2 regions of the Streptomyces sp. NPDC028314 genome follow, and region 2 is predicted to be linked to the other one. Evidence: riboswitches for the same ligand, from Rfam matches in the RefSeq annotation. Region 2 holds a riboswitch; the other holds the start of a gene.
The links. A riboswitch is a leader RNA that binds a small molecule or an ion and turns the genes downstream of it on or off. The one in region 2 is predicted to bind S-adenosylmethionine.
Positions count from the first base shown of each region.

Region 1: another riboswitch for S-adenosylmethionine. It lies ahead of thrC (threonine synthase); the one in region 2 lies ahead of ACZ4TG_RS23470 (aminotransferase class V-fold PLP-dependent enzyme).

Region 1 is NZ_JBVHTP010000014.1:120,843-136,082, reverse strand. It holds gene ACZ4TG_RS29205 (1-phosphofructokinase family hexose kinase) at 1-9, opposite strand, end outside; gene nagA (N-acetylglucosamine-6-phosphate deacetylase) at 111-1,262, opposite strand; gene ACZ4TG_RS29195 (ROK family protein) at 1,262-2,194, opposite strand; gene ACZ4TG_RS29190 (extracellular solute-binding protein) at 2,405-3,709, shown strand; gene ACZ4TG_RS29185 (DUF3263 domain-containing protein) at 3,753-3,989, shown strand; gene otsB (trehalose-phosphatase) at 4,023-4,874, shown strand; gene ACZ4TG_RS29175 (alpha,alpha-trehalose-phosphate synthase (UDP-forming)) at 4,932-6,365, opposite strand; gene ACZ4TG_RS29170 (glucosyl-3-phosphoglycerate synthase) at 6,436-7,386, opposite strand; SAM riboswitch class I at 7,582-7,739, shown strand; gene thrC (threonine synthase) at 7,757-9,046, shown strand; gene ACZ4TG_RS29160 (MoaD/ThiS family protein) at 9,081-9,356, shown strand; gene ACZ4TG_RS29155 (cold-shock protein) at 9,782-9,988, shown strand; gene groL (chaperonin GroEL) at 10,312-11,934, shown strand; gene ACZ4TG_RS29145 (phosphoribosylanthranilate isomerase) at 12,114-12,722, shown strand; gene ACZ4TG_RS29140 (MarR family winged helix-turn-helix transcriptional regulator) at 12,743-13,174, opposite strand; gene ACZ4TG_RS29135 (quinone oxidoreductase family protein) at 13,263-14,186, shown strand; gene ACZ4TG_RS29130 (SDR family oxidoreductase) at 14,289-15,029, shown strand; gene ACZ4TG_RS29125 (beta-glucanase) at 15,155-15,240, shown strand, end outside.
Region 2 is NZ_JBVHTP010000010.1:222,967-238,206, reverse strand. It holds gene ACZ4TG_RS23520 (AMP-dependent synthetase/ligase) at 1-1,497, shown strand, start outside; gene ACZ4TG_RS23515 (GMC oxidoreductase) at 1,540-3,156, opposite strand; gene ACZ4TG_RS23510 (glycosyltransferase family 4 protein) at 3,359-4,501, opposite strand; gene ACZ4TG_RS23505 (hypothetical protein) at 4,521-5,651, opposite strand; gene ACZ4TG_RS23500 (C40 family peptidase) at 5,717-6,760, opposite strand; gene ACZ4TG_RS23495 (C40 family peptidase) at 7,006-8,043, opposite strand; gene ACZ4TG_RS23490 (NYN domain-containing protein) at 8,301-9,665, opposite strand; gene ACZ4TG_RS23485 (hypothetical protein) at 9,706-9,945, opposite strand; gene ACZ4TG_RS23480 (rhomboid family intramembrane serine protease) at 10,071-10,793, shown strand; gene ACZ4TG_RS23475 (Lrp/AsnC family transcriptional regulator) at 10,790-11,071, shown strand; gene ACZ4TG_RS23470 (aminotransferase class V-fold PLP-dependent enzyme) at 11,241-12,629, opposite strand; SAM riboswitch class IV at 12,857-12,972, opposite strand; gene trpD (anthranilate phosphoribosyltransferase) at 13,062-14,126, opposite strand; gene qcrB (cytochrome bc1 complex cytochrome b subunit) at 14,314-15,240, opposite strand, start outside.

The DNA.
Region 1 (15,240 bases), on a different contig from region 2:
GAGGATCATGGCCAGCCCCGGTCTCGGTGGATGCCGGGATCATGCCAAACAGTCGGCGGCCCGCCCAGTCCCGAGGGCCGGCCGCCGCTGCCGGTACGCCGATCGGGCGCTCAGCGAAGCGGGCTGACGATCCATTCGCCGCGCCGCATGACGCCCTTGACGTCGAACTCGGCGTCCAGGACGACCAGGTCGGCGTACTTGCCGGGTTCCAGCGAGCCGACCTGGTCGTACAGGCCGAGGAGCTTGGCCGGATTGGCGGAGATCGCCTGGACCACGGACTCGACGGGGAGCTTGTCGACCGTCACCGACCGCTTGAAGGCGGTGTCCAGGGTCAGGGTGGAACCGGCGATCGAGCCGCCCTCCACGAGCCGGGCCACACCGTCCTTGACCTCGACCTCCAGCGGCCCGAGGTGGTAGGTGCCGTCGCCGAAGCCGGCCGCGTCCATGGCGTCGGTGATCAGCGCGACGCGGTGGGCGCCCGCGTGGTGGAAGGCCAGTTCCAGCATCGCGGGGTGCAGGTGCGTGCCGTCGTTGATGAGCTCGACGGTGACCCGCTCGTCCTCCAGCAGCGCCGCGATGGGGCCCGGGGCGCGGTGCTCCAGGCCGGGCATGGCGTTGTAGAGGTGGGTGGCCACGGTCGCGCCCGCGTCGATGGCCTGGCGCGTCTGGTCGTACGTGGAGTCCGTGTGCCCGATCGCGGCGATGACCCCGTGCTCCGCGAGCAGCCGTACGGAGTCCAGCCCGCCCGGCAGTTCGGTGGCGAGGGTGAACATCCGGGCGGCGCCGTGCGCGGCGTCGACCAGCTTGCGGACCTCGGCCGGATCGGGGTCGCGGAGCAGGTCCTCCTTGTGCGCGCCCTTGCGGCAGGGGTTGATGAAGGGGCCCTCGAAGTGGATGCCCGCGATCTCGCCCTGCTGGGTCAGCTCGGCGAGCAGCGCCGCGCGGCGGGCCAGTTCGTCGAGGTCGCCGGTGACGGTGGAGGCGATCAGGGTGGTGGTGCCGTGCTCGCGGTGGGTCCGTACGCCCTTGAGGACCTCTTCGGCGCTGCCGGAGGTGAAGGAGGCGCCGCCGCCGCCGTGGTTGTGCATGTCCACGAAGCCGGGAACGATCCAGTGCCCGGTCAGGTCGACGGCGCGGGCGTCCTCGCGGGCGGCGCCCGCGATGCGGTCGCCGTCGACGATGACGCGGCCGTTCGCCACGGTCCCGGTGGGCAGCACCACCTTGGCGCCGGAGAGAACGGTGCTGTGTGCGCTTCCGGACATCAGGCAGGTACCTCCGTGGCGAGTAGGTCCCAGGCGAGCAGACCCGCGCCCAGGCATCCGGCGGTGTCCCCGAGGGCCGCCGGAACGATCTCGGGCAGCCGCTGGAACGTCACGCGCTCCTCCACGGCCGTCCGAAGTGGTGTGAACAAGGTTTCCCCGGCCTCCGCGAGCCCGCCACCGACGATCAGCGTGCGCGGGTCCAGCAGGGTGATCGCGGTGACCAGCCCGTCGGCGAGGGCGCCGATGGCGGACAGCCACACCTCACGGGCGCGTACGTCGCCCGACTCGACGGCCTTGGCACAGTCGGCGGCGTCGGCCCCGGGGTCGCCGGAGGCGGCGGCCCAGGCGCGGCTGACGGCGGAGGCGGAGGCGAGGGTCTCCAGGCAGCCGTGCTGGCCGCAGCCGCAGGCGGGGCCGCCGGGGCGGACCACGATGTGGCCGATCTCGCCCGCGTAGCCGTGCGCGCCCGCCTCGATGCGGCCCGCGATGCCGATGGCGCCGGCGATGCCGGTGCCGAGCGGGATGAACAGGAAGCGGTCGGCGCCCCGGCCCGCGCCGATGCGGCCTTCGGCGAGCCCGCCCGTGCGCACGTCGTGGCCGAGGGCCACCGGGATGCCGCCGAGGCGCCTGCTGAGCAGCTCGCGCATCGGTACGTCGCGCCAGCCCAGGTTCGCCGCGTACACGGCGATCCCGTTCTCGGCGTCGACGATGCCGGGCACGGCCACCCCGGCGGCCGAGGCGGCCGTGCCGAAGCGTTCGCGGCCCAGCTCCAGCAGGTCGGCGGCGAAGTCCAGGATCGTCTCGACGACGGCTTCGGCGCCCCGCTCGCGGCCGGTGGCGCGGCGCGCCTCGTGCAGCAGGGTGCCTTCCGGGGCGATGAGGGCGGCCTTCATCCCGGTGCCGCCCACATCGAGGGCGATGACGTGTTTCACGGGTTTCACAGAGACAGTCTCGCGTGCTCAGGAGGCAAAGGTCTAGTCCAATGAGGAGGATTGTTGAGCTGCCATACAAAATGGGAGCCCCGGTCCGGCAACGGTCCGGACACGGTCCGCGCGCGCGGTGCCTTCCGATGTGGAGGAGTCGCCAAAGTGGTGTAGACCTTACGTCGAATCGTACGTACAACAAGGGGTGGATCGAGAACTGTGAAGGGCCGTTACCTGAGCCTGGCCGCGACCGGGGCCGTGCTGTGCCTGACCACCGCGACGCTGACGGGCTGCGGAACCGTGTCGGCGCTCTCCGGGGACAACGAGGTGACCCTCCGGGTCGTGGCGGCCGACTACGGCGACAATCCGCAGAACTCGTCGGCGGCGTACTGGAAGGACCTCGCCGCGAACTTCCAGAAGGACCACCCCGGCATCAAGGTCGAGGTCAGCGTCTACTCCTGGACCGAGGTCGACGCCAAGGTCGCCGAGATGGTGAAGGCCAAGAAGGCCCCCGACATCGCGCAGATCGGCGCCTACGCCGACTACGCCGAGGCGAACAAGCTCTACACCGTCGACGAACTGCTCTCCGTGCAGACCGAGGCCGACTTCCTCGGCCCGCTCGCGGACGCGGGCAAGGTCAAGCGGGTCCAGTACGGGATGCCCTTCGTGGCCAGCACCCGGCTGCTCTTCTACAACGAGAAGCTGCTGACCGACGCGGGCGTGCTCCCCAAGGACGCCAAGGGCGGCTGGCAGCCGAAGAGCTGGGCGGACCTGGAGGCGGCCGCCAAGAAGCTCAAGGGCGCCGGCGTCCCCACCCCCTTCGCGCTGCCGCTGGGCCGCGAGGAGGCGCAGGCCGAGACGATGATGTGGATGCTCTCGGGCGGTGGCGGCTACACCGACAACGAGGAGAACTACGCGATCGACTCCGCGGAGAACGTCAAGAGCCTGGAGTTCCTGCGCGACAAGATGGTCGGCCAGGGCCTGACCGGCTCCGTCGAACCGGGCAAGCTCGACCGGCAGGCCGCCTTCGACGCCTTCAGCCGCGGCGAGGTGGGCATGCTCAACGGCCACCCGACGCTGGTCAAGCAGGCGGCCGCGAAGGGCGTGAAGTTCGGCATGGTGCCGATGCCCACCGTCGACGGCGCCGACCACTCCGCGATGGGCGTCGCGGACTGGGTGATGGCCTTCAAGAACGGCCACAAGAAGGAGTCCGGGCAGTTCCTGGACTACCTGTACGAGGCCAAGAACGTGACGGCCTTCACCAACAAGTACGACCTGCTGCCCGTCACCACCAGCGGCTACCGGGCCATGCAGGCCGGCAACGGCGGCTCCACCCCGCAGCTGAAGACCTTCCTGGCGGCCCTGCCGAGCTCCAAGCTCTACCCGGCCGGCAAGAAGTCCTGGGCGGGCGTCAGCGAGGACGTGAAGCAGAACATCGGCAAGGTGGTCCAGCCGGGCGGCCAGCCCGAGAAGGTGCTGGGCGACATCGCGACGGCGGCGCGCAAGGCCGACGGCGACCGCTGAGGCCCTCGGGGGCGGTGTCGGTGGTCGGCGTTAATCTGGCCGTATGACGGACGACGGGCGGTTGACGGCCACCGAGGCCGCCGTGCTCGCGTACGAAGGACGTACCTGGACGGGGCCCGGCGCCAAGGAGCGGGCCATTCGCGAAGGACTGGGGATGGCCCCCGTCCGGTACTACCAGCTGCTCAACGCCTTGATGGACGATCCACGGGCGCTGGAGCACGCCCCGGGCACCGTCAACCGGCTCCGCCGGATCCGCGAAGCCCAGCGGGCCCGGCGATAGCCCTCGTACGGCGGGACCGTTAGGGTCGTCCGTATGGGGAGCCATCCGCACGATCTGCCGATGCCCGTGCCCGCCACCGCTGCCGGACGCGAGGGACTGGAAGCCCTCCTCCGCGCACCCCGGAAGTCCGTCGTCGCCCTCGACTTCGACGGCACCCTCGCCGACATCGTCCCGGACCCCGACCAGGCGCGCGCCCACCCGGACGCCGTCCCGGCGCTCTCGCAGCTCGCGCCCGAGGTGGCGGCCGTGGCCGTCATCACCGGCCGGCCCGCCGGGGTCGCCGTCCGGTACGGGGGCTTCGCCGGGGTCCCGGGGCTGGAGCACCTGGTGGTGCTGGGGCACTACGGGGCCGAGCGGTGGGACGCCGTCACCGGCATCGTCCACGCGCCCGCCGAGCACCCCGGGGTGGCGGCCGTACGGGCCGAGCTGCCGGGGTTCCTGGAGTCGATCGGGGCCTGGCGCGGCACCTGGATCGAGGAGAAGGGCCAGGCGCTGGCCGTCCACACCCGGCGTGCCGCCGACCCGGAGCGGGCCTTCGCCGCGCTGCGGGAGCCGCTGGCGGAGCTGGCGGCCAGGCACGGGCTGATGGTGGAGCCGGGCCGGGCCGTGCTGGAGCTGCGGCCGCCGGGGATGGACAAGGGCGTCGCGCTGACCGAGTACCTCGCGGAGGTGCAGGCCGAGGCGGTGCTGTACGCCGGGGACGACCTCGGGGACCTGGCCGCGTACGCCGCCGTCGAGAAGCGGCGGGCCGACGGACTGCCCGGGCTGCTGGTGTGCAGCGGCACCGAGGTGCAGGAGCTGGCCTCCCGCGCCGACCTGGTCCTGGCGGGACCGGGCGAGGTGGCCGCCTTCCTGGCCGCCCTCGCCGCCGCGCTGCGTTCCTGAGCGCGTTCCTGAGCGCTGTCCGACCAGGGCCGGCCCGACCAGGGCCGGCCCCGGCCGCTACTCCTCGCGCAGGGTCGCCAGCTGGGTCGTGAACCAGTGGGCCGGCGGGAGGGCCGTGGCGGCGGCGGCGAGCCGCTTGGTGCGTTCCGCACGCTCCGACTTCGGCATGGTCAGGGCCTTGTACAGGGCCTCCGCCGTCTGCGTCACGTCGTACGGGTTCACCGTCACCGCGTCCTCGCGGAGCTCCCCGTACGCCCCCGCCCCGGTCGACAGGACCAGCACGCAGCCCCGCTCCGACACCACCGGGATCTCCTTCGCCACCAGGTTCATCCCGTCCCGCACCGGGTTGACCAGCGCCACGTCGGCCAGCCGGTACGAGGCCAGGGAGCGCGCGAAGTCGTCCTCCACCGAGACCAGCACCGGCTGCCAGTCCTCCGTGCCGAACTCCGCGTTGATCTCCTCCGCCAGCCGGGCGACCGCCGCCGTGTAGTCCCGGTACACCGCCAGGTCCTGCCGGGACGGGTAGGCCGACGCCAGGTGGATCACCTTGCCCTGCCACTGCGGGTAGGTCGTCAGCAGCTCCCGGTACGCGTGCAGGCCGCGCACGATGTTCTTCGACAGCTCCGTCCGGTCCACCCGGACGATCGTCTTGCGGTCGCCGACCTCCGCCCGCAGCGCGGCCAGCTTGTCGTCCACCTCCGGCCGGTGGGCCAGCGCCCGCAGCTCGTCGCCGTCCACCCCCAGCGGGAAGACCCGTACCGCCGTGCTGCGCTGCGGCCAGATCGAGTACCGGCGGTGGTCGACCTGCGACCCGTGGGCCCGGGCCCGCCCCCACGCGTCGTCGATCTCCATGGCCCCCAGGAAGGCGTCGGCCCACTCCTCGGTGTGGAAGCCCAGCAGGTCCGCGCCGAGCATGCCCCACGCCAGCTCCTCGACCACGTACTGGGGGAGGATGCGCAGGTACTCGGGGGAGGCCCACGGGGTGTGCGTGAAGTGGGAGATCCGCAGGTCGGGCCGGAGGATGCGCAGCATGCCGGGCACCAGCGCCAGGTGGTAGTCCTGCACCAGCACGGACGCGCCCTCGCCCGCCTCCTGCGCGAGCGCCTCCGCGAAGGCCTTGTTGTAGGCGCCGTACGCCTCCCACAGTCGGCGGAACTCCGCGTCGAAGACCGGCTCGCGCGGGATGTCGTAGAGGTGGTGGTGGGTGAACCAGAGCACCGAGTTGGCGATGCCGTTGTACGCGGCGTCGTACACCGCGGGATCGATGTCCAGCATCCGGACACCCGGCTCGGACACGCCCTGGCGGACCGCCTCCCGGTCCGCGTCCGAGAGCGCCGCGCAGATCCACACCGCGTCGGGCTGCTGCGCGAGGGCCGCGGAGAGACCGGAGACGAGACCGCCCCCGCCGCGCCGGGCGCTGAGGGTGCCGTCGTCGGCGAGGGCGTACGAGAGGGGGCCGCGGTTCGCCGCTACGAGTACCTGTGAGGACATGCGGCCAACCTAGCCCGGCCGGTCCCCGCTCAAACGTCCTCCCCCGGCTACCGCTGGAAGGTGCCCCCGGTCACGCCACCCGACGGCCCGAGTACTCCTTGACCTCGATCATCGGCGGCCGCTCCTCGGTGTCCACCGCGTACGTCCGCGGTACGAAGCCGTCCGGGCCGCGCTCGAACTGCGTCAGCTCCGGCCGTACGAGGTGCCCGCGCGAGAGCCGCAGCTGGGCCGTCCGGTAGATCGCCGCGGCCATCCGGCCCAGCGCCCGGCCGTCCTGGTGGCGGTGCAGCCGCACGCCGACGTCCACCTGGGCGAGCGCGTCCAGCCCGACCGTGTGCAGCGCGTCCACCAGCAGGCCCAGCTCGACGCCGTACCCGACGGGGAACGGCAGCCGTTCCAGCAGGGAGCGCCGTACGGCGTACTCGCCGCCCAGCGGCTGTACGAAGCCGGCCAGCTGCGGCCAGTGCAGGTTGAGCAGGGGGCGGGCGACGAGCTCCGTCACCCGGCCGCCCTGGCCGGGCGTGTCCCCCAGCGGGCGGTCGTACATCGCCTTGACGAACTGCACCCCGGGGTCGGTCAGCAGCGGGCCGACGATCCCGGAGACGAAGGCGGAGGAGAAGTCCCGCAGGTCGGCGTCCACGAAGCAGACGACGTCCCCGGTGGTGGCCAGCAGCGAGCGCCACAGCACCTCGCCCTTGCCGGGCAGCGCCGGGAGCCGCGGCAGTATCGCGTCGCGGTGCACCACCCGGGCGCCGGCCGCGGCCGCCACCTGCGCCGTACGGTCGGCGGAGCCCGAGTCGACGACCAGCAGCTCGTCCACCAGAGGGGTGGGGAGCCCCTCGATCAGGTCGCGGCGGATCACCTCGACGATCCCGCCGACCGTGGCCTCCTCGTCGAGCGCGGGCAGCACCACGCTGACCGTGGTGCCCGACGCCCGTTTCCGGTCGAGCAGCTGGTCGAGCGGTCGGTCGGCGGCGGACCAGGAGCGGTCGGCCAGCCAGCGCTCCACCTCTTCCAGCACTTTTGGTACTCCCTGAGAGTCGATCGGTCATCGGCGTTTCGGGCGAAATGTGATCCATCTCGCCGTTCGGACGGCTGTCTCAACCGCCCGGCCCTTCGGTTACAGTCTTGAACAACGCGATGGACCACCGCATGCCGGGGGTCCGCGTGTACAAACGCCCGGGCGCGCCATAGAGCGCGTTGCCCGGTGCCATACCGCTCATCCAGAGGGGCAGAGGGACACGGCCCGTTGAAGCCCCGGCAACCCTCCAGTCGGTTCTCGCGTCACGCACATCTGCGGCGTCAGCGAGGTCCCCGGCTAGGGAAGGTGCCAATTCCGTCTCATGGCGAAGTGCGCCATGGGGAAGATGAGGAGAAAGGGCCTCGCCATCATGGCTGCACAGACTGTCGCCACCTCTGCCGACCTCGATTCGGTCGATCTCGGACCCGCCACCGGCCTTTCCTGCCGCGAGTGCGCCACCCGCTTCGAACTCGGTCCCATCTTTGCCTGCGCCGAGTGTTTCGGACCGCTTGAGGTCGCCTACGACCTGCCGACCGGCGACCCCGAGGCGCTGCGCGCCGCGATCGAGGCCGGCCCCCAGAACATCTGGCGCTACGCGCCGCTGCTGCCGGTCCCGGCGGACGTGGCCTCCAAGCCGAGCCTGAACCCCGGCTTCACCAAGCTCGTGGACGCGCAGAACCTGGCCAAGGAGCTGGGCGTCACCGGCAAGCTCTACGTCAAGGACGACTCCGGCAACCCGACGCACTCCTTCAAGGACCGCGTCGTGGCGATCGCCGTCGAGGCGGCCCGCGCGTTCGGGTTCACCACCCTGTCCTGCTCCTCCACGGGCAACCTGGCCGGCGCCGTCGGCGCCGCGGCCGCCCGCGCCGGCTTCCGGTCCTGCGTGTTCATCCCCCACGACCTGGAGCAGGGCAAGGTCGTCATGGCCGGTGTCTACGGTGGCGACCTGGTCGGCATCGAGGGCAACTACGACGACGTCAACCGCTTCTGCTCCGAGCTCATCGGCGACCCGCTGGGCGAGGGCTGGGGCTTCGTCAACGTCAACCTGCGCCCGTACTACGGCGAGGGTTCCAAGACGCTGGCGTACGAGATCTGCGAGCAGCTCGGCTGGCAGCTGCCCGACCAGATCGTCATCCCGATCGCGTCCGGCTCGCAGCTGACGAAGATCGACAAGGGTCTGCAGGAGCTGATCAAGCTCGGCCTCGTCGAGGACAAGCCGTACAAGATCTTCGGCGCCCAGGCCGAGGGCTGCTCCCCGGTCTCGACCGCCTTCAAGGCCGGTCACGACGTGGTCCGCCCGCAGAAGCCGAACACCATCGCCAAGTCGCTGGCCATCGGCAACCCGGCGGACGGCCCGTACGTCCTGGACATCGCGCGGCGCACCGGCGGCTTCGTCGAGGACGTCACCGACGAGCAGGTCGTCGAGGCCATCAAGATCCTCGCGCAGACCGAGGGCATCTTCGCCGAGACCGCGGGCGGCGTGACCGTCGGCGTCACGAAGAAGCTCATCGAGAACGGACAGCTCGACCCGGCGCTGACCACCGTCGTCCTGAACACCGGTGACGGCCTCAAGACCCTGGAGGCGGTGGCCGCGGAGAGCGGGCAGACCGCCACCATCCGCCCGAGCCTGGACGCGTTCCGCGCCGCCGGCCTGGCCTGACCCTCACCCCGAACTCCGGAAAGGCAGTAGCGCCATGAGCGTCAACGTCCGCATCCCCACCATCCTGCGCACCTACACCGGCGGGCAGGCCGAGGTCTCCGCCGAGGGCGCGACCCTCTCCGAGGTCATCGAGTCCCTGGAGAAGAGCCACCCGGGCATCGCCGCCCGCGTCCTGGACGACCAGGGCAAGCTGCGCCGCTTCGTGAACGTCTACGTCAACGACGACGACGTGCGCTTCGAGGGCGGCCTGCAGGCGGCGACCCCGGACGGCGCCGGAGTCTCGATCATCCCGGCCGTCGCCGGAGGCTGAGCGGACGGGCGCGCCCCTCGGGGCGACGCCGACGCCACGGATACGCACAAACCAGAATTGCCCCCTCCGCTAATAAGCGGAGGGGGCAATTCTGGTTGGTTGGGCGCGGTAGAGTTGGGGAAGTCCCATCCGCTGTTCTTGCCCGCCGCATATGAGCGGGCCACCGGATGGTTGACATTGAGTCAACATGCAAGTGCGATATGGGCCTTTGGTGCCGGGATGTCAGGCCCGAGTTGCCCGGGAATATGCCAAATTTTCACTCTATTTCAATGTTTTCGCGTGTCCAGAATTCTCGTCGGAATGACCTGTTGCAGACAGCACCGGTGCGGATACATTCAGCCGCGGTCGAGGCGTTCCGGCGCAAGTTCTGACCCGGGTCCGCGAAGTGCGGATCTGCGCAAGGGCCAGTAATAGGGGAGTTAGGCATGGCTCAGGGCACCGTCAAGTGGTTCAACGCGGAGAAGGGCTACGGCTTCATCGCGGTCGACGGTGGTGCGGATGTGTTCGTCCACTACAGCGCCATCCAGATGGACGGGTACCGCACCCTTGAAGAGGGTCAGCGGGTCGAGTTCGAGATCTCGCAGGGCCAGAAGGGTCCGCAGGCGGACATGGTCAAGCTCGCACTCGGCTAGTCCCGGCGCGATCGACCACCGACGCAGCAGGTACACGTGCATACGAGGGGCTCACATCCTGGACACGGGATGTGGGCCCCTCGTGCGTGCCCGCCTCCCGCCAGGGCGTTCGCGGGGTCTTGCCCGAAGCCGCTTGCACTCGGAGGGGTCGAGTGCTAATCATTGGCGTTAGCACTCTCCGGGTGAGAGTGCTACTAAACGAGGACCGGGCCGGTGAGGCCCGCAGGGTCCGGCGGGAAGGAACCGCCTGACTCGCTGGCCGTCCGTCGCGGGCGCGGGCGCGGTCCGGAGCAATCCACCCCTGTCCGGGAGGACCACTTCAGATGGCCAAGATCATTGCGTTCAACGAGGAGGCCCGGCGCGGTCTCGAGCGTGGGATGAACCAGCTCGCCGACGCCGTCAAGGTCACCCTTGGCCCCAAGGGTCGCAACGTCGTCCTTGAGAAGAAGTGGGGCGCCCCCACGATCACCAACGATGGTGTCTCCATCGCCAAGGAGATCGAGCTCGAGGACCCGTACGAGAAGATCGGCGCCGAGCTGGTCAAGGAAGTCGCCAAGAAGACGGACGACGTCGCCGGCGACGGTACGACCACCGCCACCGTGCTGGCCCAGGCCCTCGTCCGCGAGGGTCTGCGCAACGTGGCCGCCGGCGCCAACCCGATGGCCCTCAAGCGTGGCATCGAGAAGGCCGTCGAGGCCGTCTCGGCCGCCCTGCTCGCGCAGGCCAAGGATGTCGAGACCAAGGAGCAGATCGCTTCCACGGCCTCCATCTCGGCCGCCGACACCCAGATCGGCGAGCTCATCGCCGAGGCGATGGACAAGGTCGGCAAGGAAGGCGTCATCACCGTCGAGGAGTCCCAGACCTTCGGTCTGGAGCTGGAGCTCACCGAGGGCATGCGCTTCGACAAGGGCTACATCTCGGCGTACTTCGCCACCGACATGGAGCGTATGGAGTCGGCTCTCGACGACCCGTACATCCTGATCGTCAACTCCAAGATCAGCTCGGTCAAGGACCTGCTGCCGCTCCTGGAGAAGGTCATGCAGTCCGGCAAGCCGCTGCTGATCATCGCCGAGGACGTCGAGGGCGAGGCCCTGTCGACCCTGGTCGTCAACAAGATCCGCGGCACCTTCAAGTCCGTCGCCGTCAAGGCCCCGGGCTTCGGTGACCGTCGCAAGGCCATGCTCGGCGACATCGCCATCCTCACGGGCGGCACGGTCATCTCCGAGGAGGTCGGCCTCAAGCTGGAGAACGCCGGTCTCGACCTGCTCGGCCGCGCCCGCAAGGTCGTCATCACCAAGGACGAGACCACCATCGTCGACGGTGCCGGTGACAGCGACCAGGTCCAGGGTCGCGTCAACCAGATCCGCGCCGAGATCGAGAACTCCGACTCGGACTACGACCGCGAGAAGCTCCAGGAGCGCCTCGCGAAGCTGGCCGGCGGCGTGGCCGTCATCAAGGCCGGTGCCGCGACCGAGGTCGAGCTCAAGGAGCGCAAGCACCGCATCGAGGACGCCGTTCGCAACGCGAAGGCGGCCGTCGAGGAGGGCATCGTCGCCGGTGGTGGCGTGGCCCTGCTGCAGGCCTCCTCGGTCTTCGAGAAGCTGGAGCTCACCGGTGACGAGGCGACCGGCGCCAACGCCGTGAAGCTCGCGCTGGAGGCCCCGCTCAAGCAGATCGCCGTCAACGGTGGTCTCGAGGGTGGCGTCGTCGTCGAGAAGGTGCGCAACCTGCAGATCGGTTGGGGCCTGAACGCCGCGACCGGCGAGTACGTCGACATGATCGCCGAGGGCATCATCGACCCGGCGAAGGTCACGCGCTCCGCGCTGCAGAACGCCGCGTCGATCGCCGCGCTGTTCCTGACGACCGAGGCCGTCATCGCCGACAAGCCCGAGAAGGCCGGCGCCGGCGCCCCGGGCGGCATGCCGGGCGGTGACATGGACTTCTGATCGGCCCCGGGCTGATCGGCTGTTCCGTACGCGTTCCGAGGGCGGTACCCCCAGCGGGGGTACCGCCCTCGGGCGTTCAGAACGTGGTGTCGAGGGTGCAGTCGAACGGGGGACGACGGCCGCGCCCGGTGCTTGGGACGGGGCCGCATCGGCAGGGTGAGTTTGGTTGACTCGGGGGCATGAGTGAGAGCAGCGCACCCTTCGTCAAGATCTGCGGGCTGAAGACCGCGCGCGACGTCGACGCGGCCGTCGAGGCCGGGGCCGATGCCGTCGGGTTCGTCTTCGCGCCCGGCAGCCCCCGCACGGTCGACGCCGCCCTCGCCCGTGAGCTCGCCGGGCGGGTGCCGGCGGGGATCCTCACGGTCGGGGTGTTCCGCGGGCAGCCGGTGGCGGAGGTCCGGCGGCTGACGGAGGAGAGCGGGGTGAGCTCCGTACAGCTGCACGGGGACGAGGGCCCCGAGTACTACGGGGAACTGCGCGCGGAGGGCCGTACGCTCATCCGCGCCACGGCCACCGCCGTCGCCGCCGTCGGGGAGTACGGCGAGGACCTGCTGCTGATCGACGCCCCCGATCCGGGCTCGGGCAAGCCGTGGAACTGGGCCTCGGCGGAGTTCACCGCGCCGCAGGGCCGCTGGCTGCTGGCGGGCGGGCTGATGCCGGGCAACGTGCGCGAGGCCGTGCTGACCACCGGGGCGTGGGGCGTGGACGTGTCCAGCGGGGTGGAGCGGGAGCGCGGGGTGAAGTCGCCGGAGCTGATCCGGGCCTTCATCGAGGCCGCGCGGGGCTGACCCCGGGTCCGGGCCCGGTCCTACGGTGCTTCGTGGAGCCGGGTGAGCAGGCCCATCAGCTGGCGCCGCTCGTCCGGGGTGAGGGGTGCCAGCAGTTCGGCGTTGGCCGCTTCGGCCAGGGCCGCGCAGCGGGCGAGCGCGGCCGCGCCCTCCGGGGTGATGGTGACGGCGTTCTTGCGGCGGTCGGCTGGGTCCGGGGTGCGCTCGACGAGGCCCGCCGCCTGGAGGTGGTTGAGGGCGCCGACCATGTCCTTGGGGTCGACGGCCAGTCGGCGGCCCAGGTCGGCCTGGGCGACGGGGCCGTATTCGGCGGTCGCGGCCAGCACCGCGTGGTGCATGAGCTTCAGCCCCTCCGCGTCGATCGCGTCGGCGACCAGGCCCCGGCCGCGCGCCGCGACGCGGCCGATGAGCCAGGTCGGCAGGGACTGGATGCGCTGGAGGGCTGGGGTCATGGGTCCAGCCTATCCAAAAATTCATTGGACTCTCCCACGATTCTCCCCTTATCGTTGGGGAACCCAATGAAATGGATCGGGAGGTCCTGTGCTGCGCATCCGCCATGAGGTCAACGGTGGGCCCGAGGTGCTGTTCGCCGAGGAGGCCGACCGGCCGCGAGCGGGGGCGGGCGAGCTGCTGGTCCGGGTCGAGGCGGTCGGGGTGACGCTGCCCACCGTGCGCAAGGTCCGGGAGGGCGGCGAGCCGGTCTCGTTCGGCGGCGAGATCGCCGGGGAGGTCGTCGCCACGGGGGCGGGGGTGACCGCCTTCGCCGTCGGAGAGCGGGTCACCGGGCTGTGTTTCGCCGACGCCTACGCCGAGTTCGCGGTCCTGGACGCCGCGATGGCTTCCCGGATCCCGGACGGCGCGAGCGCCGTGGAGGCGGTCGCGCTGGTCCGCAGCGGGCTGGTGGCGCGTGGCGTCTGTGAGGCCGCGCGCGTGGAGCCCGGCGAGTCGGTCCTGGTCACGGCGGCGGCCAGCGGCGTGGGCACCCTCGCGCTCCAGTACGCCAAGGCCTGCGGGGCGGGGCGCGTCGTCGCCGCCGTCGGCAGCGCCGCCAAGGCCGGGTTCGTCCGCGGCCTGGGCGCCGACGAGGTGGTCCTGTACGAGGACGCCGACTGGGGCGGCCCGTACGACGTGATCCTCGACGGTGTCGGCGGCGACCTGCTCGGCCCCGCCGTGCGCGCCCTGGCGACGGGCGGCCGGCTGGTGGCCTTCAGCTCCGGCGGCGGCACGGTGGAGGCGTACGAACTCCTGGTCCGCGGCGCCTCGATGATCGGCTTTCAGATGCGGGCCATCGCCGCCGGCAAGCCCGAACTGTACGACCGCTGGCTGCGCGAGCTCTGGCAGATGCGCGACGCGGGCACTCTGCGCACCGCCGTGCACGAGGTGATCCCCCTCGCCGAAGCCGCCCGGGCCCACGACGTGATCGAGCGGCGCCGCAACCTCGGCAAGGTCGTCCTCGCTCCCTGATCCGCGGAGGGCGGCCCCGGGCGGCTATCCCTAGCGACCGTTACAGATCTTGTGTTAGGTTCATTCTGTAGTGATCGTTAGAGAATCTTGGGGGGAGCAGTCATGGGCAAGACCGCACTGGTCACGGGCGGCAGCAGGGGAATCGGCCGGGCCGTCGCCGAGCGGCTCGCGGCCGACGGCGCCGAGGTCGTGCTGACGTACGCGAACGACGAGGCCGCGGCCCGCGAGACCGTGGAGCGGATCCGCAAGGACGGCGGCCGGGCCCACGCCCTGCGGGCGGAGCTCGGCCGGCACGGGGACGCGGCCGCGCTCTGGGCGGCGTACGACGGGCTGGAGCTCGGCGGAGTGGACATCCTCGTCAACAACGCCGGGATCGGGCTGGCGATTCCGCTCGGCTCGGTCACCGAGGAGGACTTCGACCGGGTCTTCGCGGTGAACGTGCGCGCACCGTTCTTCCTCGTCCAGGAGGGCCTCGGCAGGCTGCGCGACGGCGGCCGGATCATCAACGTCTCCAGCGGCGCCGCCCGCATCGCCATGCCGGACGCGATCGCGTACGGGCCCACGAAGGGGGCCCTCGACACCCTGACCCTGAACCTCGCCAAGGCGCTCGGCCCGCGCGGGATCACGGTCAACTCCGTCGCCCCCGGGATCGTCGACACCGACGTCAACGCCGACTGGCTGCGCGGCAACGCGGACGCGCAGGCGTACGCCGCGTCGATCGCGGCGCTCGGCCGGGTCGGCCGGCCCGAGGACATCGCCGACGTCGTGGGCTTCCTCGCCTCCGACGCGGCGCGCTGGGTCACGGGCCGGGTGGTGGACGCCACGGGCGGCGCGGCCCTGTAGACCGGGCCGATAGTCGCCATGTGGAGTCATGTGATTACTCTGAGCGAGAATCGAAGTGTGACTCGGGGCGGGATGGGCAGCCCACAAGCATGGACTCGGACAAGCTCGGATGGCTGCGGCGCCTGATGCGCCGCCTCGCTCCAGGGGACGGCGGCGGTGGCGTGGCGGTGTTCACGCCCCGCCGCGCCCCCGTCTTCACCGCCGACTTCAC
Region 2 (15,240 bases):
TACGAGACCAGCTCCCCCGAGCAGATCCAGTGGATCCTCGGTGACTCCGGAGCCGTGGCCGTCGTCGCCGAGACCCCCGGCCACAGCGCGACCGTGGCCGGTCTGCGCGACCGGCTGCCGGAGCTGCGCGAGGTCTGGGAGATCGAGCAGGGCGCCTTCGACACGCTGAAGGCCGCGGGCGCCGAGGTCACCGAGGCCGAGGTCGAGGCGCGCAGCACGCTCGCGGGCGCCGACGACCCGGCCACCATCGTCTACACCTCGGGCACCACCGGCCGCCCCAAGGGCTGCGTGCTGACCCACCGCAACTTCTTCGCCGAGTGCGGCAACGTGGTGGAGCGGCTCAGCCCGCTCTTCCGCACCGGCGAGTGCTCCGTCCTGCTCTTCCTGCCGGCCGCGCACGTCTTCGGGCGCCTGGTGGAGGTGGCGGCCGTGCTGGCGCCGATCCGGCTGGGCTGCGTACCGGACATCAAGAACCTCACCGACGAGCTGCAGTCCTTCCGGCCCACGCTGATCCTCGGCGTGCCGCGCGTCTTCGAGAAGGTCTACAACTCCGCTCGTGCCAAGGCCCAGGCCGACGGCAAGGGCAAGATCTTCGACGCGGCGGCCGAGACGGCGATCGCGTACAGCCGTGCGCTGGACACCCCGGGCGGCCCGTCCCTCGGCCTGAAGCTGAAGCACAAGCTGTTCACCAAGCTGGTCTACAGCAAGCTGCACACGGTCCTCGGCGGGCGCGGCGAGTACGCGATCTCCGGCGGCGCCCCGCTGGGCGAGCGGCTCGGCCACTTCTTCCGCGGCATCGGCTTCACGGTGCTGGAGGGCTACGGCCTGACCGAGTCCTGCGCGGCCACGGCCTTCAACCCGTGGGACCGCACGAAGATCGGTACGGTCGGCCAGCCGCTGCCGGGCTCGGTGGTGCGCATCGCCGACGACGGCGAGGTGCTGCTGCACGGCGAGCACATCTTCAAGGGGTACTGGAAGAACGAGGCGGCGACCGCCGAGGCGCTGACCGACGGCTGGTTCCACACCGGCGACGTCGGCACCCTCGACGAGGACGGCTACCTCGCGATCACCGGGCGCAAGAAGGAGCTCATCGTCACGGCGGGCGGCAAGAACGTCGCGCCCGCGGTGATCGAGGACCGGATCCGCGCCCACGCGCTGGTCGCGGAGTGCATGGTGGTCGGCGACGCGAGGCCGTTCGTGGCCGCGCTGGTCACCATCGACGAGGAGTTCCTCGGCCGGTGGGCCGCCGAGAACGGCAAGCCGGCCGGGGTCACGGCGGCGGAGCTGCGCGAGGACGCGGACCTGATCGCCGCCGTCCAGAAGGCGGTGGACGACGGCAACGCGGCGGTGTCCAAGGCGGAATCGGTGCGGAAATTCCGCATTCTGCCCTCCCAGTTCACGGAGGAGTCGGGGCACATCACGCCTTCGCTGAAGCTCAAGCGGAATGTGGTGGCGAAGGACTTCGCGGACGAGATCGAGGCGCTGTACCGGGGCTGACGGGCCGGACGGGCCTGGCGGCCCGCGGCCGGAGGCCGCGGGTCAGCGGGGGTCCTGCGCGAGGATCCGCGCCATGTTCCGCTCGGCGAGGGCCGTGATGGTCACGAACGGGTTCACCCCGAGCGAGCCCGGGATCAGCGAGCCGTCGACCACGTACAGCCCCTGGTAGCCCTTGGCGCGGCCGAAGTCGTCGGTCGCCCGGCCGAGCACGCAGCCGCCGAGCGGGTGGTAGGTGAAGTTGTCCGCGAAGGCCCGGTTCCCGCCGAACAGGTCGTAGCGGTAGATGGTGAAGTTGGCCCGGTTGACGCGGTCGAAGAGCCGCTTGGCCGCGTCGACGGACGGGGTGTTCTGGTCCCGCCGCCACTGGAGCTGCGCGCGGTCGCCGGCCGCGTCGTAGGTGAAGTGGCCGCGCTCGGGGTTCTTGGTGATGGCCAGGTACATCGAGATCCAGTGCTCGAAGCCCATGGGCAGCGGGGCGATCTCCGCGAAGACCGGGCCGGCGGGGTTGTCCCAGTCGTCGATGCCCAGGGCGGGCATGGTGGCCTGGTTCGCGCCGACCGTGTCCCAGAGGTGGTTGGCGCGCGCGGTCATGACGTTGCCGTTGTGCCCCCAGCCGAGCCCGACCTCCTCTCCCAGCGCGGGCAGCGTGCCGGTCTCGCGGGCGCGCAGCAGGATCTCGGTGGTGCCGAGGCTGCCCGCCCCCAGGAACAGCTGCCTGCAGCCGAGTTCGCGGGTCTGGGTCACCCGTCCCGTGACGTCGCTGGTCCGCACGGTGAGCACGTATCCGCCGGCCGGGTCCGTGCGTACGCCGACCACGCGCTGCATGGTCTCGATGGTGACGTTGCCGGTGCCGACGGCGGCGGCGAGGTAGGTCTTGTCGACGCTCTTCTTGCCGTGGTTGTTGCCGTAGATGACCTCGCCCGCGAGGGCGGACCTGGTGGCGGTGCCGGCCGCCTCGCGCTTCATGTACTCGAAGTCGTAGACGTTGGGGACGAAGGTGGTCCGCAGCCCGGTGTTCTGGGCGTGCTTGCGGGAGATCCGGGCGAAGCGGTACCACTCCGTGGACTCGAACCAGGCGGGGTCGATGTCGTTGACGCCGAGCATCGCGCGGGCCCGGGGGTAGTAGGTGCCGTACATCTCGTCGGCGTCGACCTGGGGCAGCACCTCGGAGAAGTACGCGCGCCGGGGCGTCGGCGCCATGCCTCCGTTGACGAGCGAACCGCCGCCCACGCCACGGCCCACGTACACGGACATGTCGCCGTAGTTCACGCGGTCGAGGACGCCCGGGTAGGGGCTGATGTCCCGGTTGACCACGTCCAGCCAGAGGAACTGGGCGAGCGGGGCCTCGGTGCGGGTGCGGAACCACATGGAGCGCTGGTCGGGGGCGGACGTGGAGGGGAAGATCTTGCCGTCGGGCCCGGGGGTGTCCCAGAGCCGGCCCATTTCGAGGACGACGGTACGGACCCCGGCCTGTCCGAGGCGCAGCGCGGCGACGGCGGATCCGTAGCCGGAGCCGACGACGATGGCGGGGGCGTACTGCGCGGCGGCGGGCTCGACGGCCGCGGCGGAGGAGAGTCCGATGCGGGTGAAGCCGAGTGCGGCGGCGGTCTGGAGGGCGCCCAGTCCCAGGACATGACGGCGCGTCAGATGTGGTGTCATGGCCGCATCATGAGCGGATTCCGCCCAACCGGCCATAACCCGCACTGACACGCTTTTGAGTAACAGTCAGACATGGCTCGACCGTAGGCGGACCCCGCTGCCGCCCGTCCGGTTTGCTCGACCCTGCCCGCGATCGGCGCCCCGGGAGCGATAATCCCCCTCCGCCCGGAAAGGGGACCCCGGCGGCCGCGCCCGCCGCGCGCTACAGGAGCGCGCGCAGGCGCTCCGCGAGGAGGTCCCAGCGCCACTTCTCCTCGACCCACGCGCGGCCCCGCTCGCCCATGCGGCGGCGCAGTTCCGGGTCCAGCAGCAGGGCGGTGATCCGGTCGGCGGCCTCCTGCGGGGAGCCGCCCCGGACCACCCAGCCCGTCTCCCCGTCCAGCACCGCGTCGGGCGCCCCGCCGGAGTCGCCCGCGACCACCGGCAGCCCCGTCGCGGAGGCCTCCAGGTACACGATCCCGAGCCCCTCCACGTCCAGTCCGCCGCGCCGGGTCCGGCACGGCATCGCGAAGACGTCCCCGGCGCCGTAGTGGGCCGGCAGCTCCGACCACGGGACGGCTCCGGTGAAGACCACGGAGTCCGCGACCCCCGTGGCCGAGGCGAGCGCGCGCAGGTCGCCCTCGTACGGCCCGCCGCCCACGATCAGCAGTACGGCGTCGGGCACCGCCGCCAGGATCCGCGGCATGGCCTCGATGAGGGTGTCCTGCCCCTTGCGCGGGACCAGCCGGGACACGCACACCACCACCGGACGGTCGGTCAGCCCGAGCCGCGCCCGGACCTCCGCCCCGCCCGACCCGGGGTGGAAGGTCTTCTCGTCCACCCCCGGCGGGAGCTGCGTCATCCGCGCCGCCGCCCGGTCCGTCACCGCCGAGGCGATCCGCGAGCGCGTGTACTCCCCGAGGTACGTCAGCGTGTCGGTGCCCTCGCCGATCCGCCGCAGCAGCTGCCGCGCGGCCGGCAGCTGCGCCCAGCCCGCCTCGTGCCCGTGGGTGGTCGCCACGATCCGCCGCGCCCCCGCCCTGCGCAGCGCCGGGCCCATCAGCCCCAGCGGAGCGGCGGCCCCGAACCACACCGACTCGCAGCCGTGCTCGCGCAGCAGCCCCACGGCCCGCCGGGTCACCCGGGGGGTCGGCAGCAGCATGGTCGTCCGGTCGCGCACCACCTGGAACGGCTGCTCGGCGTCGAAGGCCGCGGTGGCCTCGCGGCCCTCCGCGCTCCGCTTCCAGGTGGAGGCGTAGACGACGATCCGGTCGGGATCCAGCCGCAGCGCCATGTTGTGCAGGAAGGCCTGGATGCCGCCCGGTCGCGGCGGGAAGTCGTTGGTCACGATCAGCGTCTTGTGCATCGCCAGCCAAAGTACCGGACTAGCGTGCGCCCAGTTCCCCCCGCAGGCTCGCCTGCCAGGCCGTCGTCAGACCGGCCGGATCGCCCCCGACCGTCTCCTCCAGCGCCACCGCGAGCGGCTCGCGGCCGGCCAGCTCGTAGAGCCGCACCAGCGTGGCCTCGCCCCACTTGGCCGCGATGAGCCGGCAGGCCAGCCAGGACCCCTCGTACGCCCGCGCCAGCGCGTCCGGGTCGCCCCCGAAGGCGAAGGCCTCGTCCCGGGGCAGTTCGGCCGGCAGTTCGCCCCGTCGCACCGCCCGGCCCAGGGCGGGCGCGGCTTCGGCGGCCGTGTGCCCGGAGCCGCGGTACGCCACCCAGTCCGCGAAGCCCTCCGCCAGCCACAGCGGGGTCTTCCCGGTGGTCGCGGTGCGCGTCGCCACGTGGGTGACCTCGTGGGTCAGCACGATCCGCCGCCCCTCCCCGGACAGTTGCGCGTACCCCTCCGGGTTGACCACCACCCGGTCGGCCGGGACCGGCCCGTCCCCCACCCGGCCGGTGGTGACCGCCCCCATCCCCCGGTACGCGGCGGCCGGCTGCCCCAGCAGCGCGGCCATGGCGTCCAGCGTGCCGGGAACCAGCACCACCACCCGCCCCGACCACGTCCCCGGCCAGGCGGCGCTCACCGCGGGCACCGCCCGGTCCGTCTCTCCCGCGATCCGGGACAGGGTCTCCTGGGACTGGCCGACGCCGAGCACCAGCGCGTGCGCGCCCCGGGCCACCACCGGCTCGCCCTGGTCCCACAGCTGCGGCAGGGCCCCCGGCGCGGGCCGGTCGCCGGTGACCCGCCAGGCCCCGCCGTCCCGCGCGAGTTCGACTTCGCGCCCCGACCCGGCGGGAGCCTCGTCGTGGCCGGCCAGCCGGTAGCGCAGCTGCGCCCGCGCGACGGCCCGTTCGCCGTCCCGCCGGACCGAGGTGACCTCGTACGCCCAGCCCTCCAGCGGGATCCCGGAGAGCCGCGCGGGCGGGGCGGCGGACCAGTCGGCCACGGCCCGCCGGATGCCGGGCTCGGCGGTGTCCCGCGCGGGCGCAGCGCAGCCGGCCGGCAGCGGGCACACCAGCAGCAGCGGCAGGACCCGTACGACGAGCCGATGGAGGAGACGCCCCGGAAGCATCCGCCGATCGTACGCAGCGTCCCGCTCGGGTGCGGGTCAGGGGGCAGGCCGGCAGCAGGGGCAGGTCAGGGCCGGGTCACCGAGGAGACCGGCATCATCCCCACCGGGTCGTAGCGCACCCGCGCGCCCGGGTAGGGGGCGTGGACCACCTGGCCGTTGCCCACGTACATGCCGACGTGGCTGGCGTCCGAACGGTAGGTCACCAGGTCGCCCGGCTGGGCCTGCGACAGCGGCACCTGCCGGCCCGCGTGCCGCTGCGCCTGCGAGGTGCGCGGCAGCGAGACGCCCGCCTGGCGGTACGACCACACCATCAGGCCGGAGCAGTCGAAGCCGGAGGGACCGGTGGAACCCCAGACGTACGGCCGGCCCACGGCGGCCCGGGCGGCCATCACGGCGGTCGCGGCCCGGCCCGAGGACGGGCCGGCCGGGGCCATCTCCGGGAGCCCCGCGGCGCGCCCGCCGGAGCGCGAGGCCCGCTCGAAGTCGGCCCGCTCCTCGGAGGGCATCGCATTGAGGAGCCGGCGGGCGGCGGCCAGCTTGGCCGTGACGGACCTCTTGTGACGGGCCACGTCGGAGCGCAGGGCCTCCAGTTCGGCGAGCTTGTGGGAGGCCTCCTGGCGCTGCTGGCCGATCCGGCGCTGCTCGTCGCGGAGTTCGTCCAGCTGGTCGGCCTGGCGGCCGGTCAGCCGGCCCAGGACGGCGGCCTTGTCGAGGTAGTCGTCCGGGTTCTCGGACAGCACCAGCGAGAGCGTGGGGTCGAGGCCGCCGGAGCGGTACTGGGCCCCGGCGAAGGCGCCGAGGACGCCCCGCATGGTGTTGATGCGGTCCTGGCTGCGGGCGACCGCGTCCTGGGCCCGGCCGATCTCGGCGCGGAGCCTGTCGGCCTTCTCACCGGCCTCGTTGAAGCGCTCGGTGGCCTGTTCGGCCTCCTCGAAGAGCCGGTCGACCTGGGCGCGGGCGCCTGCCGAGGGCTCCTGCGGGAGGCCGGGGGCGGCGCTCGCGGATGCTCCCGTCATGGCGACCGCCGCGGTGGCCGCTGCGGCGGTGAAGACGGTGACCTTAGTGTTCCGGTCGAGGCCGCTGAGCCCGGGCCGGCGATGGGACGCCACGTGAAACCGCTCCCTTCCGCTTGCGCGGGCCCCGGGTCCGCCCCCCGTGGACGGCCGTGTGCCGGGTTCCGCGCTGGCAGACAGTAGCCGCGCCGCGGGGCACCGGCCAACGACCGTCGGAGGGCGGGTACGGCGGCGCCCCGCAGGAGACGCAGGTCACCGGCGGGGCGTGCGGTCAGAGCGTGCGGTTGTAATTCGCCCGGATGGGCGGCGTACGGCGCGTCCCCGGTGGAAGCCGTCCGGGCTCAGATGCGGACGCCGAACTGGAAGGGCATGTTGTCCATCGACTCGTACTTGACGCCGCCGCGCGGGTTGGAGGCGTGCAGCGTCATGTTGTTGCCCGCGTAGAGGCCGACGTGGTGCAGGTCGCCGTAGAAGAAGACCAGGTCGCCGGGCTGGAGCTGGCTGCGGCTGATGCGCGTGCCGTCGTTCGCCTGGGTGTAGGTGGTGCGGGTGATGCTGACCCCGGCCTGCTTGTAGGCCCACTGCGTCAGACCGGAGCAGTCGTAGGCGCTGGGGCCCGTCGCGCCGGACACGTACGCCATGCCCACCTTGGTCTTGGCGGCGGCGAGGGCGGCTCCGGCCCGGCCCGAGGGCTTCACGTCGCCGAGGTCGGGGGAACGCTCCCCCTCGCTGCGGCTGGCCCGGCTGGCCTTGCTCTCCTCGTCCTTGAGCTGGGCGCGCTCCTGCGCGGTCAGCGTGTTGAGGAGGGCCTGGGCCTCGGCGAGCTTGTCCTGCGAGGCCTTCTTCTTCTCGCCGAGCTCCTTGCGGGTGGCGTCGAGGTCCGCGAGCTTGCCGGAGGCCTCCTGGCGCTGCTGCGCGAGGACGCGCTGCTTGGCCTGGATCTTCTCGATGGCCTCGACCTGCTTGCCGCTCAACTGCTGGAGCGTGGAGGCCTTGTCCAGGTAGGTCTCCGGGTCGGCGGAGAGGAAGAGCGCGAGGGACTGGTCCATGCCGCCGGTGCGGTACTGGGCGCTGGCCATCGAACCGAGCGTGTTGCGGAGCTCGTTGAGCTCGCCCTGGCCGCGGGCGACCGCGTCCTGGAGCTGGTTGATCTCCTTCTCCAGCTTCTCCTGGCGCTCCTTGGCCCCGTTGAACTTCTCGGTGGCCTGCTCCGCCTCCTCGTAGAGGGCGTCGACCTTGGTCTTGACCTCGTCCTTGCCGGGCTGCGCGGGAGCGGCGCCGGCGGACTGGGCGGAGAGGGCGACGGCCGCGGCGGCCGTGGCGGTGAGCACGGTCACGCGTGTGCGGGTCGGCTGCTTGGGTCGACGGTGGGACGCCACGAAGGCGAGCTCCTTCTTCCTAGAGCCGCCGATTGGTGAACGCACACTCGGCAGCACCTTCGCCGCCACCCCGAATGGGTGATCTACCGCACGAAGGTTTGAACAGACCCTAGTGACCCGCCTGTGATCACTTCAAATCCTCGTGGGAAAAAAATCGGCCGCCCACCGGCTTCTTTACCTACAGCGCACGCTCCGTACCGGTCAGTTGACGGTACGTTCCCTCGGGGCCCCGGCAATTCCGGCATTGGGCCCAGGAGTTACGAAACGCGCGAAAGCCGCTTCAGCAGCAAGGCGGACGTCACCGGCCGGGCTCCGGCCTTCGCCACCCCGTCCGCCACCTCGCGGTCGGTGGACACCACGACCACCGGACGGCCGGGCGGCTCGGCCCGCACCAGCTGGCGGATCAGCTCGTCCGCCGTCACCCCGGCCTTGGAGAACAGCACCCGCACCCCGCGCGGCGGGGCCAGCAGCACCGGCGCCGCCAGCTCGGCCCCGTCGAAGACGCAGGTCATCTCCGCCCCCGTCTGCGCGGCCAGCATCGACAGCCCGCCCAGCAGCCGCAGCCGCTGCTTCTCCAGCGGCATCGTCGGATAGCCGGTCTTGGTCACGTTGTAGCCGTCGACCACCAGATGGGCCTGGGGCAGCGCCAACAGCTGGTCCAGCAGGGCCGGATCGGTCTCCGACAGCGCCCGCGCCGCGATGTCCTTGGGGGTCATCCGGCCCGGCTCCACCGCCTCCACCGTGTCCGCCGGCCGGGTGGAGACCGGCGGCAGCGCCAGCTCGCGGCGCAGCCCGGCGGCCGCGTCCAGCACGGTGTCCAGCAGCAGCCGCAGCCGCATGTCCTCGATGCTGCGCCCCTCGCGGGTGGCCCGGCGCGAGGTCTCCAGCGCCGACTCCACCTCCGCGAGACGGGACTTGAGCCGCCGGGTCTCGCTCTCGGCCGCGGCCACCTGCGCGGCCGCCTCACCGCGGATCCCGTCGATCTCGGCGCCGAACTTGCGCAGGGCCGCCTCGCCCCGCTTGACGTCGCTGAGGGCGCTGCGCAGCTTGCGCTGAAGCGATTCCGCTTCCTTGCGGGCGGCGTCCAGCTCGGCCCGCACCTGCTCGCCGCCGGCCCGCTGCATCTCCCGTGCGTGGGCCAGTTCCTCGCGGAGCCGCTCCATCTCGCGCCGGGTCTCGTCCCCGACCCGCTCGGCGTCGGCGCGCTGCGCCTCCTCGCCGGCGGCGGCCACCAGCTTGACCCAGTCGGCCGGACGCAGCACGTACGCGGCGGCCGCCACGTCCAGCGGATCGGCGGCGGCGGGCGGGGCGCCCGACTCCAGGGCAGCGGCCAGTTCGGCCTGGGCCTCGCGGAGCTTCTCGGCGACCCGGCCGCGGAACACGGCGTCCGTCTCCACGGCGGCGGCCATGGCGTTGCCCGCGAACTTGGCGCGCCGGGTCGGGGTGAACCGGGCGTACTGGCGCAGCTGCGCCGGGAGGTCCGCGACCGTCAGTCCGCCGAAGGCCTCCGAGACGAGCGCCACGACCCTGCGCCGCACGCCTTCCGGCAGCGGGCGGTCGAGCACCTCGGCGGCGTCGCCGGCCACGTCGGCCGGCTCAGCGCCGCTTGCTGGCTCCACAATCCGTCACCCCTACCGTGATCTACCTGTGGGCCCGGCTCCCTCAGGAGTCCGCGCCCGGCCTGTCCACGAGCTCGATCTGGTCCACCGCGTTGCACCAGCGGCAGCGGACCGACTCGATGGTCTCATTGACCACCTCGCGCTCCTCGACCTTGGGCTCCCCGGCGAGGTCCAGGTGGACGTACTCCACGACCTTCGACGAACGGGTGACGTCGAAACGCGTGAGGTTGCCGCACAGGGTGCAGCGCCACCGGGTGGTGTCGGTCGGCAGGGGAACCGTCATCAGGCCGCTCTCTCCTTCGTAGCTCATTCAATTAAAGCCGCCGTCTGCTCCGGACGACGGCACAGCTCGTAACCCTACGGCCTGCCACCGCTTCAGGTGGGTCGGGTTGGGCCATGCTCGGTCGCATGATCGTAAGGTGGCAGGCCGTACGCGAGGCGGCCCGGGGGCCGGTGGTCACCCACGCGCTGATCGCCGGATGCTGCGTGGTGTTCCTGCTCGGCCCCGCCTCGGGCATGAACCCGGTCTACGGAACGGGTGACGAGCTGCTGGCGACGGGCACGGCGTACTTCCGGCGCTGGGGCGTGGTCCCGGACGGGCTCTTCTCGGGCACGGCCAGAGCCCTGCTCACGCCGCTGACCGCGCTGTTCGTCCACGGCAGCTGGCTGCACCTGCTCGGCAACATGCTCTTCCTGCACGTCTTCGGCGCGATGACGGAGGAGCGGATGGGCCGCCCGGCCTTCCTCGTCTTCTACATCAGTACGGGCTACCTCGCCCTGGCCGCGTACGCGGCGGCGAACGCCTCCTCGGACCAGACCCTGGTCGGCGCTTCCGGCGCGATCTCGGCGGTGCTGGGCGCGTTCCTGTGCCTGTTCCCGCGCGCCCGGGTGACGAGCCTGTTCCCGTTCCTCTTCTTCCTGCCGCTGCGGTTCCCCGCGTGGATCGTGCTGATGTTCTGGTTCGTCCTCCAGTGGGTGGCGGCCCACCGCGCGGAAAGCGGTCCGGGAGTCGCGTACCTGGCCCACGTGGTGGGCTTCTCGCTGGGCTTCGGCTACGCGTGGGTGCGGTATCGGCGTACGACTAGAGTGAGGCGACCAGCGACTGCCGGCGAGGGAGACAGCCAACCGTGATCACCGCGATCGTGCTCATCAAGACCAGCGTGGACCGCATCCCCGAGATCGCCGAGTCCATCGCCGCACTGGACAGCGTCAGCGAGGTCTACTCCGTCACCGGGACGTACGACCTGATCGCCCTGGTCCGGGTGGCCCGCCACGAGAACCTGGCGGACATCATCCCGGGCCGCATCAGCAAGATCCCCGGCGTCGAGGCGACGGACACCCACGTGGCGTTCCGTACGTACTCCCAGCACGACCTGGAAGCCGCCTTCGCGATCGGCCTCGACGCCTAGCGCTCCGCGGGTTCACAGCCCCGGCAGGGTCTCCCCCGGCCGGGCGCCGGCAGGGACCGGTCCTGCTCCACCAAGGCGCCCTGCCACAGCGGCAGGGGCCTGCCCACGAGCGCCCGGCCGGTCGGTATCGGATCCCGGTACGGCATGCCGCGAAGCTGGTGGAGGCGCGTCAGGAGACGGGGACGCAGCGGCCCTCTTCGGTGCGGTACTGCCACTTGGCGCCGTCCGCGACGAGGTCCTTGACCGCGCGGACGAAACGCTCGACGTGCTCGTCGGGGGTGCCCGCGCCGAAGCTGACGCGGATCGCGTTCAGCGAGCGCTCCCCCGGGGCCGCTTCGGGGGCCCCGCACTCGCCCTGGGCCTGCGGCTCGCTGCCGAGCAGGGTGCGGACCAGCGGGTGCGCGCAGAAGAGGCCGTCGCGGACGCCGATGCCGTACTCGGCGGACAGGGCGGCCGCGAAGTGCGAGCTGTTCCAGCCGTCGACGACGAAGGAGATGACGCCGACGCGCGGGGCGTCGTCCCCGAACAGCGACAGGACCCGGACGGCCGGGACGTCCGCGAGGCCCTCGCGGACGCGCGCGATGAGGTGCCGCTCGCGGGCGACGAGGCTGTCGAAGCCGGCCTCGGTCAGGGCCTTGCAGGCGGAGGCGATGGAGTAGACGCCGATGACGTTCGGGGAGCCGGCCTCGTGGCGGGCGGGCGTGGTGTGCCACTCGACGTCCACGCCGCCGTCCTCGCGCCGGGCGACCTTGCGGGAGGCGCCGCCGCCCGCGAGGTACGGCTCGGCCTGCTGGAGCCAGTCCGCCCGGCCGGCCAGGACTCCCGAGCCGAAGGGGGCGTAGAGCTTGTGGCCCGAGAAGGCGACCCAGTCCACGTCCAGCTCCTGCACGGAGACGGGGTGGTGCGGGGCCAGCTGGGCGGCGTCCAGCACGATCCGCGCGCCGTGGGCGTGCGCGGCGGCGGCGAGCTCCTTCACCGGCCACAGCTCACCGGTGACGTTGGACGCGCCGGTGACGCAGACCAGGGCCGGGCCGTAGGGCTCCCGGTCGGCCAGCGCGCGCTCCAGGGTCTCGACGGCCTGGGCCGGGGTGCGCGGGGCGTTGAGGTACGTGACCCGCGCGTCCCCCCACGGCAGCAGCGAGGCGTGGTGCTCGGTCTCGAAGACGAAGACCTGGCAGTCGGCCGGGAGCGCGGCGGCGAGCAGGTTCAGGGAGTCGGTGGTGGACCGGGTGAAGACGACCTGGTCGGCGGGACGGCAGTCGAGGAACTCCGCGACGGTGACCCGGCTCTGCTCGAAGAGGTCCGTGGAGAGCTGCGAGAGGTACCCGGCGCCGCGGTGGACGCTGCCGTAGTACGGGGCGTAGGCGGCCACGTCGTCCCACACGCGCTGCAGGGCGGGGGCGCTGGCGGCGTAGTCGAGGGCGGCGTAGGTGACCTCGCCGCCGGTGACCAGCGGCACGGTGACGTCACGGCCGAGCACGGGCAGCGGCTCGGCACACGCGGGGTCGACGGTGACGGCGGCGTCGGCGGCGCTGGCGGTGTTCAGGGTTGCGGACATGGCGGTATCTCCCGGCAGGCAGGGCGGAATGGCTTCGGTGTGCCCGTACGCGGGTACGGCTCTGCGGCCGACCGGGGTACGGGATGACCTCGGAGCACGGGGAGGGCGTACGGAGGTACGCGGAAGTGGCCCTGTTCCGAGGGTTGAAGAAGGGGCGGACTCGCCCTATCGCATTCGCTTGCTCACGGAAAACGCTCCTCGAGAGACCAGGATCCCTGGTGTCGAGGGATCCGCGCTTGCCGTAGACCTCACTGCCTACGACCTGGTCATCACCCGGGGCACCCCGCCACGGAAGGAGGGTTGCCGGACAGCAAGCCGGGGCAAAACGCTGTCGCTCGTGACCTGACCAGAATCCTGCCACAAGATCCGCCGTGCGCAAGACCCCGGTCCGCATGCTGGACCGGGGCCTTGGCCGGAATGGCCCGAAAGGGGTCAGGCGTTGCTCGCGGCCACCCAGCGCTCCAGCGCCGCCCTGGCCGCGCCCGAGTCGATGGACTCGGCCGCCCGGGCGATGCCCGCCGCGATCTGCTCCTCCAGGGAGCCGCTGCCCGGGTCCAGTGCCACCAGGGCCGCCGCCGAGTTCAGCAGGACGGCGTCCCGTACCGGGCCGGTCTCGCCGGCCAGCAGCCGGCGGGCCACGTCCGCGTTGTAGGAGGGGTCCCCGCCCCGCAGCGCGGACACGTCGACCAGCTCGATCCCGACGTCACGCGGGTCGAAGGGCAGCTCGGTGACCGAGCCGTCCCGGACCCACCACACCCGGGAGGTGGAGGTGATGGTGAGCTCGTCGAGGCCGTCGTCGCCCCGGAACACGAGCGCCGAGGAACCCCGGTCGGCGAGTACGCCCGCGACGATGGGGGCCACCCGGGGGTCGGCCACGCCGGTCGCCTGGGAACGGACCCGGGCCGGGTTGGTCAGCGGGCCGAGGAAGTTGAACAGGGTCCGGATGCCCAGCTCCTTGCGGGCCGCCGCCACGTGCCGCAGCGCGGGGTGGAACTTCACGGCGAAGCAGAAGGTGATGCCGGCTTCCGCCGCGACCTCCACCACCCGTGCGGGGGCCAGGTCCAGGTTGACGCCGAGCTTCTCCAGGACGTCCGAGGAGCCGCTGGCGGAGGACGCGGCCCTGTTGCCGTGCTTGACCACCTTGGCGCCCGTACCGGCCACCACGATCGCCGACATGGTGGAGATGTTCACCGTTTTGGCCCCGTCGCCGCCGGTCCCGACGATGTCCACCGTCCGGCCCGGCACCTCGATCAGGTTGGCGTGCTCGTACATGCTCCCGACGAGCCCGCTGATCTCCTCGACCGTCTCCCCCTTGGCCCGCAGCGCGACCACGAAGCCCGCGATCTGGGCGTCGGTGGCCTCCCCGCGCATGATCCTGTCCATGGCCCAGGCCGTGTCCTCGGCGCGCAGGTCCCGGCCGGTCAGCAGGGCGTCGAGAACGCCCGGCCAGCCGCGGGCCGCCACGCTGTCGCCGCCTGCCGGGGTCGCAACGTTCATGGTCCGCTCCTGCTGCTAGTGGGCCGCGCCCGTACTCACCGCCCACGTCGAATGGGAAGGGCCTCAGCCTATCCAGCCGGGCAGGACGGCAAAGAGCCCCGTCCAGACACTGGACGGGGCTCTCGCCGTGGCGACACCAGGATTGACCGAAATCAATCCCTCATGCGTTCAAGCGGTCACGCGGAGATCAGTGGTGGCCGTGGCCGCTCTGGATCTCCTTGTACTCCTCCACCGTGGGCTTCGGAATCTGGTTGTTCTCCGCGAACATGCCCTTGCTGAGCTTCGCGCGGAGCTTCTCCGTGGCCTTGAGCTTGCGCTCGACACCGTTCTCGTCGACCGTCGGGCCGAGTTCGAGCGGCTGGTACTGCTCGTGCGAGGTGATCGTGTGCAGCTGCCCCTGCGACAGCGGCTCGTGGACCTCGACGAACTCACCGTGCGGGAGGCGCTTGATGATGCCGGTCTCGCGACCGTGCAGCACCTTGTCCCGGTCCCGGCGCTGGAGGCCGAGGCAGATCCGCTTGGTGACGATGAAGGCGAGGACCGGGACGGCGAAGAAGCCGATCCGGACGAACCAGGTGATCGAGTTGATCGACAGGTGGAAGAACTGGGCGAACATGTCGTTGCCGCCGCCGATGAGGAGCACGATGTACTCCGCGATCCAGGCGACACCGAAGGCCGTACGGGTCGGGACGTTGCGCGGGCGGTCCAGGATGTGGTGCTCGCGCTTGTCCCCGGTGACCCAGGACTCGATGAACGGCCAGACGGCGATCGCGCCCAGCACCAGCGGGAAGAGCAGCAGCGGGACGAACACACCCAGGACGAGGGTGTGGCCCCACAGGTTGATCTCCCAGCCCGGCATGGCTCGGATCAGGCCTTCCGGCATACCCATGTACCAGTCGGGCTGCGCACCGGTGGACACGTGGTCCGGGCGGTACGGGCCGAGCGCCCAGATCGGGTTGATCGAGGCGATCGCCGCGATGGCCGCGATGACACCGAAGACCAGGAAGAAGAAGCCTCCGGCCTTGGCCATGTAGACCGGCAGCAGCGGCATGCCGACGACGTTCTTCTCGGTCTTGCCGGGGCCTGCGTACTGGGTGTGCTTGTGGAACACGAC